DNA from 2 places in the Longibacter sp. genome. Region 2 is predicted to be linked to the other one. Evidence: predicted binding sites of a transcription regulator. Region 2 holds the regulator's gene; the other holds the start of a gene.
What was found. Region 2 encodes HrcA, which represses chaperone genes, less so after heat shock. Its sites were predicted from a motif close to TNTTAGCACTCNCNNNNNGNGAGTGCTAANA; they were not measured.
Positions count from the first base shown of each region.

Region 1: a site for HrcA is predicted at 1,532-1,562, ahead of groES (co-chaperone GroES). Genes of this name have one in related genera too.

Region 1 is NZ_DAXETW010000068.1:13,994-18,418, forward strand. Features, by position in the region: gene ACFCU0_RS07515 (hypothetical protein) at 85-558, opposite strand; gene ACFCU0_RS07520 (DUF2085 domain-containing protein) at 777-1,382, opposite strand; gene groES (co-chaperone GroES) at 1,616-1,906, shown strand; gene groL (chaperonin GroEL) at 2,016-3,686, shown strand; RNA gene rnpB (RNase P RNA component class A) at 3,932-4,391, opposite strand.
Region 2 is NZ_DAXETW010000090.1:12,088-16,512, forward strand. Features, by position in the region: gene dnaJ (molecular chaperone DnaJ) at 1-323, opposite strand, end outside; gene ACFCU0_RS09820 (nucleotide exchange factor GrpE) at 512-1,189, opposite strand; gene hrcA (heat-inducible transcriptional repressor HrcA) at 1,407-2,558, opposite strand; gene ACFCU0_RS09830 (hypothetical protein) at 3,068-3,424, shown strand; gene sppA (signal peptide peptidase SppA) at 4,394-4,425, shown strand, end outside.

The sequences.
Region 1 (4,425 bases), on a different contig from region 2:
TTACAGGGGGGGCGTACGGCCCACGACGTGACTGGCCTCGTCGAGGATCCGCCAATCCGGGCGCTGCATCGCTCCGGTGTGCAGCTACTGCAGGGTGCCCTCGCCTCTCTTGAATAGCGCGGCCCCGATTGCACCGCCAATTGCGCCGAAAATCGCATAGATGAAGGCGCTGACGCCCGTAATCAGAATCATGCCACCCACACTCGACATGTACTCCTGGATGTTGCGAAGCATCTGACGCCCTTCCTCCGTCATTCCTTCCTGCTGCATGGCATTCTGCAGCTGGTCTTCGCTGGTCGGGACCAGTCCGATCGAGCCGAGAAGATAGGTGAAGGCGGCGCTGAACACGGCGGCGAGGACGCCCATCCCGGCCCCCATCACCGCAGCATCGGCCGTCTCGGCTGTGATCTGCTCCTGGTTGGTATAATACCATATGCCCGCCATGGCACCCAGAATGACGCCGAGGCAGCACAGGCAATTGATGACACTGATCGGCGAGGTGCTCAGCACTCCGCCGACGAGTCCACCGATGATGATGGACGTTTGCTTGGTCGACATAATCGTGTTAGGTGAATGATCGCACAGAGGGTGAAAGGGCAAACCCGGCGAAGGTGCGAACGGCGTCGCGAACTCGTTCGCGAATATGATGGCCGGACTTTACATCTGAACGTGCGCGAAAAGGTAGTTACGGGACGGCAGAATTGAAACGACGTTTTCTCCGTCCGTACAATGGTCTGGCAGGAGAGCGGCCGGATCGGCCGAAATTCGCGGTGCCGCTAGGCAGAGGCAGAGGTGCCGTTGTCGTTGGCCTGACCGGCGTCCGGCGGCACTGTCGATGTCCGTCCTCGCGACACCCCCGAGGCAATCGCCACGACAAGAAACAGACCCGCGACTACGCCGAGGAGGGCGCCAGTACCGACGCGGCTCACCGGCGAGTTTTGCCAGCCGTGAAATGGTGTCCATGCCCCGATGAACGGCCCGATCCAGTCGAGGGCGAGTGGGATGAGCGCGCCGGCAAGGGCATATCGTAGTGTGGAGAGCAACCGATCCCAGGTAAGCGAGGATGTATCCAGCCACTGCCTGCAGACCGGTCGTGCTGCGGCGCGAAGGACCGCAGCCAGAACGACGCCGCTGAGTAGCCCTGCATAGATCCCGATGCAACGGTCACAGACGGCGATGTGGGTGCCGTCGATCGTTGGGGAGCGGGCCGGGAGCTGGTGGCAGAGCGGCGCGAACGCCTCCATTAATAGCCATCGGGCCCACGGTGGCAGCCACGGTGGCATTACGGCAAGGCCGACCAGAAGGGCCGCGCCGGCAACAGAGCCGAGCCAAAGACGCCACATGCGGCCCTGCCACGACAGGAACGGCGGAGAGGAGGACATAAAAAGTCTGAGATGGCCGGGCGGATGGCGATGCAAGACGGCCTACGTCGTAGCTCTCCCGACGTTCTCTTTCGGTTAACTAATCTTCACCCGGTCGAGCGCCGCAGAAAGGAACAGCGTGATGGCGCTAATGTACAGCTTCTTAGATTTATTAGCACTCGCCACTGGAGAGTGCTAACAGAGAAAAATGAAGTTCCACTTGCACTCACTGCTCACTAATCAAGGAGGGTATCATGGCGAGCATCAAACCACTTGGTGACCGCGTGGTCGTCCAGCCACTCGAGGCGGACGAAAAAACGGAAAGCGGTCTTTACATCCCTGACTCCGCTCAGGAGAAGCCGCAGAAAGGCACCGTTGTCGCGATTGGGCCGGGTCGCGTTGAGAACGGCACCAAGGTCGATATGACCGTGTCGGAAGGCGACGAAGTTCTCTACGGCAAGTACGCCGGCACCGAGGTGTCGCTCGACGGCGGAGAATTCTTGATCATGCGCGAAAGCGACATCTTCGGCGTGATCGAAGGATAAGTCGGCCGATCCGGCAGCTCCTTCAGTCAAACTGAGTTGGACCAGTCTTGCCCACGGAGGGGCAGGGCTCGAATTCAGCGATACAATCGAATCGAACCACCACTGATTTATGAGCAAGGACATCAAGTTCGAAGAAGAAGCGCGCAATGCCCTCAAGGAGGGTGTTGACACGCTGGCACGTGCCGTCAAGGTGACGCTCGGGCCGAAGGGACGGAACGTCGTCCTCGAGAAATCCTTCGGCGCGCCGACCATCACGAAAGATGGTGTCACGGTCGCGAAGGAGATCGAGCTGAAGAATAAAATGCAGAACGTCGGCGCCCAGATGGTCAAGGAGGTTGCCTCCAAGACCTCTGACGTTGCCGGTGACGGAACGACGACAGCGACGGTGCTGGCGCAAGCCATCATCAACCGCGGCCTCAAGAGCGTCACGTCGGGTGCGAATCCGATGGATCTGAAGCGCGGCATTGACGCAGGGGTTCGCGCCATTGTTGCTGACCTCCGCGCGCAGAGCAACGAGGTGGAAGGCAAAGATCGCATCTCGCAGGTCGCAACGATTTCCGCCAACAACGACGACGAGATCGGCCGACTGATTGCCGATGCGTTCGATCGTGTTGGAAAGGACGGCGTCATCACCGTGGAAGAAGCCCGCGGCATTGAGACGTACCTTGACGTCGTGGAAGGCATGCAGTTCGACCGCGGCTACCTCTCGCCGTACTTCGTGACCGACTCCGAGAACATGGAGGCGGTACTCGAAGATGCGTATGTACTCGTGATCGACGGCAAGGTCAGTAAGATGCAAGACCTGCTGCCGATTCTCGAGAAGGTCAGCCAGACGGGTCAGCCGCTGCTTATCATCGCGGAGAACGTTGAGAACGAAGCGCTCGCGACGCTCGTCGTGAACAAGCTTCGGGGCACGCTGAAGGTGGCGGCCGTGAAGGCACCCGGCTTCGGCGATCGGCGCAAAGCCATGCTGGAAGACATCGCTGTTCTGTCCGGCGGTACGGTCATCTCGGAAGAGAAAGGCTACAAGCTGGAGAGCGCCACGCTCGACATGCTCGGCCAGGCCAACCGCATCACGATCGACAAGGACAGCACGACGGTTGTTGATGGCGCCGGGCAGGAAGAGCAGATCAACGCCCGTGTCAACCAGATCAAACAGCAGATTAGCTCCTCCACGTCGGACTACGACCGTGAGAAGTTGCAGGAGCGTCTGGCCAAGCTTTCGGGCGGTGTTGCCGTGCTGAAGGTTGGTGCAGCGACCGAGCCGGAGATGAAGGAGAAGAAGGCTCGCGTCGAAGATGCGCTCCACGCCACGCGTGCGGCAGTGGAAGAAGGCATCCTGCCGGGAGGCGGCGTTGCCTATCTCCGTGCCCTCCACGTTCTGGATGGTCTCGACGTTGAGAATGAAGACCAGGAGATTGGCGTCGGCATCATCAAGAAGGCTGTTGAAGCGCCGCTCCGCCAGATTGCGGAGAACGCAGGCGCCGAAGGATCCATCGTGGTCCAGAAGGTGCTCAGCGAAGACGGTGACTTCGGCTACAACGCCCGTACAGAGAAGTACGGCCGGCTGATGGATGAGGGCGTAATCGATCCGACGAAGGTCACGCGTTCCGCGCTTGAGAATGCGGCGTCCGTGGCTGCACTGATGCTCACCACCGAGTCCGTCATTGTCACGAAGGAAGACGAAGACGACAATGGTGGCGGCGGCGGCGGTGCCCCCGCCGGCGGCGGAATGCCTGCCGGAATGGGTGGCATGGGCGGAATGGGTGGCATGATGTAAACCGCACCCATCCCTCGGCCGCTCGAGTTGATCTCGAGCTCCGACCGTCACGCATCACGCCGTGACATTCAACGCCACGCTTCCCATCCGTGGGAGGCGTGGCGTTTTTCGTGTATGGCATCCACTGACGCCATGACCCTGCCGCACGACCCACAACGCACGACCCACAACACAAAAGCAGCCCCCATCGCTGGAGGCTGCTTCTTCGAGACAGCCGATCCTCGGGAGACCGGCAAAAAGTGTGCGGCGCGTGCGAACCTGTAAGCCGAATTCTGTCCCGCCGTCGGTCTGCCGCGGACCCATCAGCGGGGATCATCATCTATCTGGGACGATCGTCGCCGATCGTCTCGAGCAACCTACCCGCACCGCGTCTTCGGCGGGCCGCCATATTGCGCCGGGACGATGCCCGGGACGCATGCGGTGCTACTGGGTCTTGCACCCCGTGGGGTTTGCCTGGCCGCGACGGTCACCCGGTCGCGCCGGTGCGCTCTTACCGCACCCTTTCACCCCTTACCTGTGCTACGTCCGAAGACGCAGTCATCGGCGGGACTCCTCTCTGTTGCACGTGCCATCCCCGGCCCGGCCGCTCGTTCCGTAGGGAACGCGCCGGACGGGGTCTTCCCGTTAGGAAGCACGGTGCCCTGTGGTGTTCGGACTTTCCTCACCGCCGACTCTCGCCGACGGAGCGATCATCCGGTTCACACGCCTGGAGCCCGGCGAGCCATGCCCGCCAGGTTCC
Region 2 (4,425 bases):
CGTCGCGAACGCTGACCGAAGCCGCCGCGTCCCCCAAAAATGTCATTGAAGGCGCTGAAGATGTCGCTGATATCCTGGAAGCCGCCCGCTCCCCCATTCTGACCGAGCCCCGCATGGCCATACCGGTCGTAGCGCTGCCGCTTCTGCTGGTCGGACAACACGTCATACGCCTCGGCCGCCTGCTTGAACTTTTGCTCGGCCTCGGGATCATCCGGGTTCCGATCCGGATGATACTGCATGGCTTTCTTGCGATACGCCTTTTTGATCTCCTTCTCGGAGGCATCCTGATTGACTCCGAGAATGTCGTAGTAATCTTCCGGCATGAGGACGTGTGAAATTCGGAAAACAGGCCGCCGCCTCGCGACAAGGCCGACGGCATCAGCGAAAGGAGTGATTCAGAGGGGTGATTCGGAAGCGGGACCCTCGCGGCCTACGGCTCGCCAAAGATCCTGCCACAAGGCGCGGGCACCATCGTACGGGCCGCTCAGTGTCAAACCATCCCGGAGCGGGCCTACGCCGCGACGATCACCCGGCTATGGCGGATGACGCGCTCGCCCATCCGGTATCCGGCCTGGACTTCATTCAGCACGGTGCCGGGCTCGACATCTTCCGGAGCCGGTTGCTGCATCATGGCTTCGTGCAGCGACTCATCGAACGGCTCGCCCTCCGCATCGATGCGCTCAACACCAAGGTTCTCCAGCTCGTCGATGAATTTGCGGTAGACCATATCGACGCCGCCGCGGAGCGACTCGTACGCCGTTTCCGCATCCTGCTTTTCACGCAACTCTTCGGCAGCATCCATCGAACGACCCATGTCGTCGAGCACGCCCAGCATCGCCTTCACGACATCCACCTGTCCGGCCGAGTACCGACGCGTGTTTTCTCGCTCCATGCGCCGGCGGAAGTTCTCAAGTTCGGCCGCCTTGCGCAGATACTTTTCGTTGATCTCGTCCCGCTCTTTCTGGACGGACGCGAGCTCGTCTCGAAGGTCGTCAATCCGCCCGGCGGCTTCGGCGCTCAGATCGTCGTCGACGTCAGCCTCCTTCTCATCCGGGGGAGCGGACGCATGCGCCTGCGTTCCGGCGTCGGCGGTCGAGCCGGAGGCCGACGCCTCAGGCGATTCCTGGCTCGATTCGGCCGAGGCATCCGCTTGCTGTTGTCGTGTTTCGGTCGATTCGGATGTACTCACAGGTACCTACGACGAACTGGTTCGGAAAAAATACGAGCGTGATGGATGGCCACGCGCTCACCCCGTGTAAACGGGAGAATGTAGACGGGCGAATACTGTTGCGGCGGCACTCGTTCTCGGACGGATCACCCGCCCAAAGGTTCGCCCGAGTACGCTGCAACGATCATTCCGGCGATAGAAGGGCCCGGTTCATCGAATCCTCCTCTCATCGGATACATTACGCGTCGGATGGATCGCCGGACGCATCCGCCGCGTCTGCGGACATGGACTCGCCGTCCCGGTCTTCCTCCCCAGAGGGTCGGTTCACGACGGACGCCATGCTTTCAACCAGCGCTACCGCCCGCCCGTAATCCATGCGCGTCGGTCCGATCACACCGAGCACGCCGACCGTGCCGCCGAAGCTGTACGGGGAGGTGACAATGGAGTAGGAATTCATATCCTCCAGTCCCTCGCTGCCGATCTGAATGGCGGCCTGTCCGATCGCTTCGGGATCAACGTCAAAGACCGTTTCGAGCCATTCGACGACGCGGTCCTCGTCCTCGATGACTTCAATGAAACGACGAACGTCGTCGGGTTCCTGAAACTCCGGCTGCGTGAGGATATTCTGCGTCCCTCCGAGACGCAACCGGGCCTCCTTGGGCTCGCTGAAGATCGGGGCTGACCGGTCCATGATAAACTGCACGACGCCGGTCGGATCGTTGATGTCCCGTACCCGCTCTTCGTGCGTTTCGCGGATCTCTTTGAGCGTCAGTCCCGCGAGCCGTTCGTTGAGAATGGACACCACGCGGCTGAGCTCCGAACGGCGCAGGTCCGACTCAAAGCCCAGAACGATCGTTTTGACCAGCCCCCCACTCACGCTCAGGACGAACATCAGCCGCTGGCCTGTGAGCGGCACGATATCAAGCTGCTCGAGTGTGCCGCTGGACAGGTTCGGCTTCAGCGCGACGCCGAGCAGGTTGGTCAACTGGCTCAGGAGCCGGGTGCTCTCCCGGAGAAGCTCATCGGTGTCGGTAACGAGCGATGCAAGCTGTAGCGTCAGTGCGCGGCGCTCCGATGGCGTTAGTGCGGGCGTGTCCATCAGATTGTCCACGAAGGTCCGGTACCCGAGCTTGGTCGGCACGCGGCCGGCGGACGTGTACGGATGCCCAAGGTAGCCCATGTCCTCGAGGTCCGCCATTGTGTTGCGGATGGACGCGGGGCTGAGACCGATGTCGAAGTGCTTCGAAAGGGAGCGAGAGCCAACCGGGCCGGCCGTATCAACGAATTGCTGCACGACTAGACCGAGGATGTCGCGCTCCCGTTCAGTCAACTCGGGACGGTCGTCGAAAGATGTTGATGCTGTATCGCGAGAGGCGTTCGATTTGCTCACGATCGCTCACAGGTTGTGACTGGCTCTGCGAACTACGATCGAGGGCCGACCGCGGACGTTGCCGTCTCACACTCGACCCTCGTCGTGGTATGTACTTAAACTTTTTCCCGTAGTTTCGGCCGCATCCGGGCCGGGAAGGCTTCCCACACGCCTTTCAAAACATCACCTGCGTGTAGGGCGGGTGCCCCTTCTCCCCTCGGGTTGCGTATGTGCGTTCTGCTCCGTCTTCACTCGTCCACCGAATCATTGCCGTCCCGTTCGCGGGTCGGCGCCTCCGACGCACGTCCATTCTCCAGTCGCCGAACACCGGCCCGCCGCGCCACACGCGGCTCCTCATCCGTGCCTCGAAGGCGGCCGGACCTGGATGTGTTGCCAGTCCGATCGCTGCGCCGCTCGCCCGAATGTTCGCGTTCTACGGTTGTCGACCGATCGCGTCGGGGCCGCACATCCTCCCGTCGCCACGTCGACCGACGCGCCCGCCGCTGCTCGTCACGCGACCCAGACCACGTGTGTCGCCCATCGGACCGATCGTCACCGGCAGGGCCGACACGGCCGTCGAAACGCCACACGTCGTGAGCGCCACGCGACCCGTACAAGCCGCTGAACCCGATCACACCGGGCGAGGACCACCGATCGTAGCGTTGCTCCTGCCCGAGATGACCCGGAAGAAGCGGGACTTGCACAATACCATGGTGTCGCCTCCCGTGGAGGAAACGGCTACGACGAACCGAGTATACCCGACCCTCGCGCAATCGCACGACCCCCACTGCCCGTACGCGCGGTCTCGAGGACCGGCGGCGCGCATCCAGAGCCAGGACCTCGAACCCCTGGCCGGGTTTGCCGACCAGCATGAGACGACGGTCTAACTCGGGTGACCGGCCGCGCCGGACCCGGGCTCGTACACGCTGGAGCGAGCGCGGAAGGCGGTCGACGGTGCCGATATGGCGCCCACGCCGATAGACATCGATTCCCTCCACCACAACGTCGACTCTTGCCCGGAACCGCGATGCTGAACGAGTGATGTATCGATAGCGTGTTCGGACCTCGAACGAACGGCGCCGGAAGTGCCGGTGTGACTGCGCGTCGATCACCTGGCGGTATTCGAACCGGGGCGTGATACGGGCACGATGCCATTGACGCCACGGCCAGCGCCCCGTCGGCGGCAATCCCACTGCAGGGAGTGTACCTGACCGACGGTAACGGCGGCATTTGCCGAAGCGGCGTGCACATGAGCGGGAGCGCTCATCAATAGCGACACTACCAATCCCAGCAGGAGACCCGCTGCAGACGGAGCGGTCACAACCGGTGTGGACGAATGGCGCGAAGATAGGCGATGGAAACTCGGCAGGGTGCGCATGGCCAGTCGGTGCATGGGGGCGAGGAATCGGGTGTGCGGGCACGGGCTTGGAAACCGTTGCGCCCGGTACCACACTGTACCGGTTCTGGAATCATGCCATTCGGCGGTTCGCTGAAGGACGCCGAATAAATCCGGCCTGAAGCCCGTACGTGGCCCTCAAAGCGAACCGACGTCGCGATGTCGGCCCCGAACCGTCTTCCAGCCGATACAACCAAGTGTCCTCTCAAATAGACACTTTCTCGCCCCACCCCGATCCCGTCGGGATGCGCCGGAGCAGCGATATACGCATATGCAGATGCGACGATATTGTCGAGCGCTGTCCGTATAGACGTTCGCAGGAACGCATTGGAAACGAGTTGCGGCGCATCGTGTGTAACGGTCTCGCTGTGGCAAACGTGTACAGCAAGTGACTGCCCGGTCGTGCACGATGCGGCGACTCGGACTTCCGTCCCCCTGATCACCCACCGGTCCGTTCAACATGCGGTTTTTATCTACTCTGGCGGCGAGCGT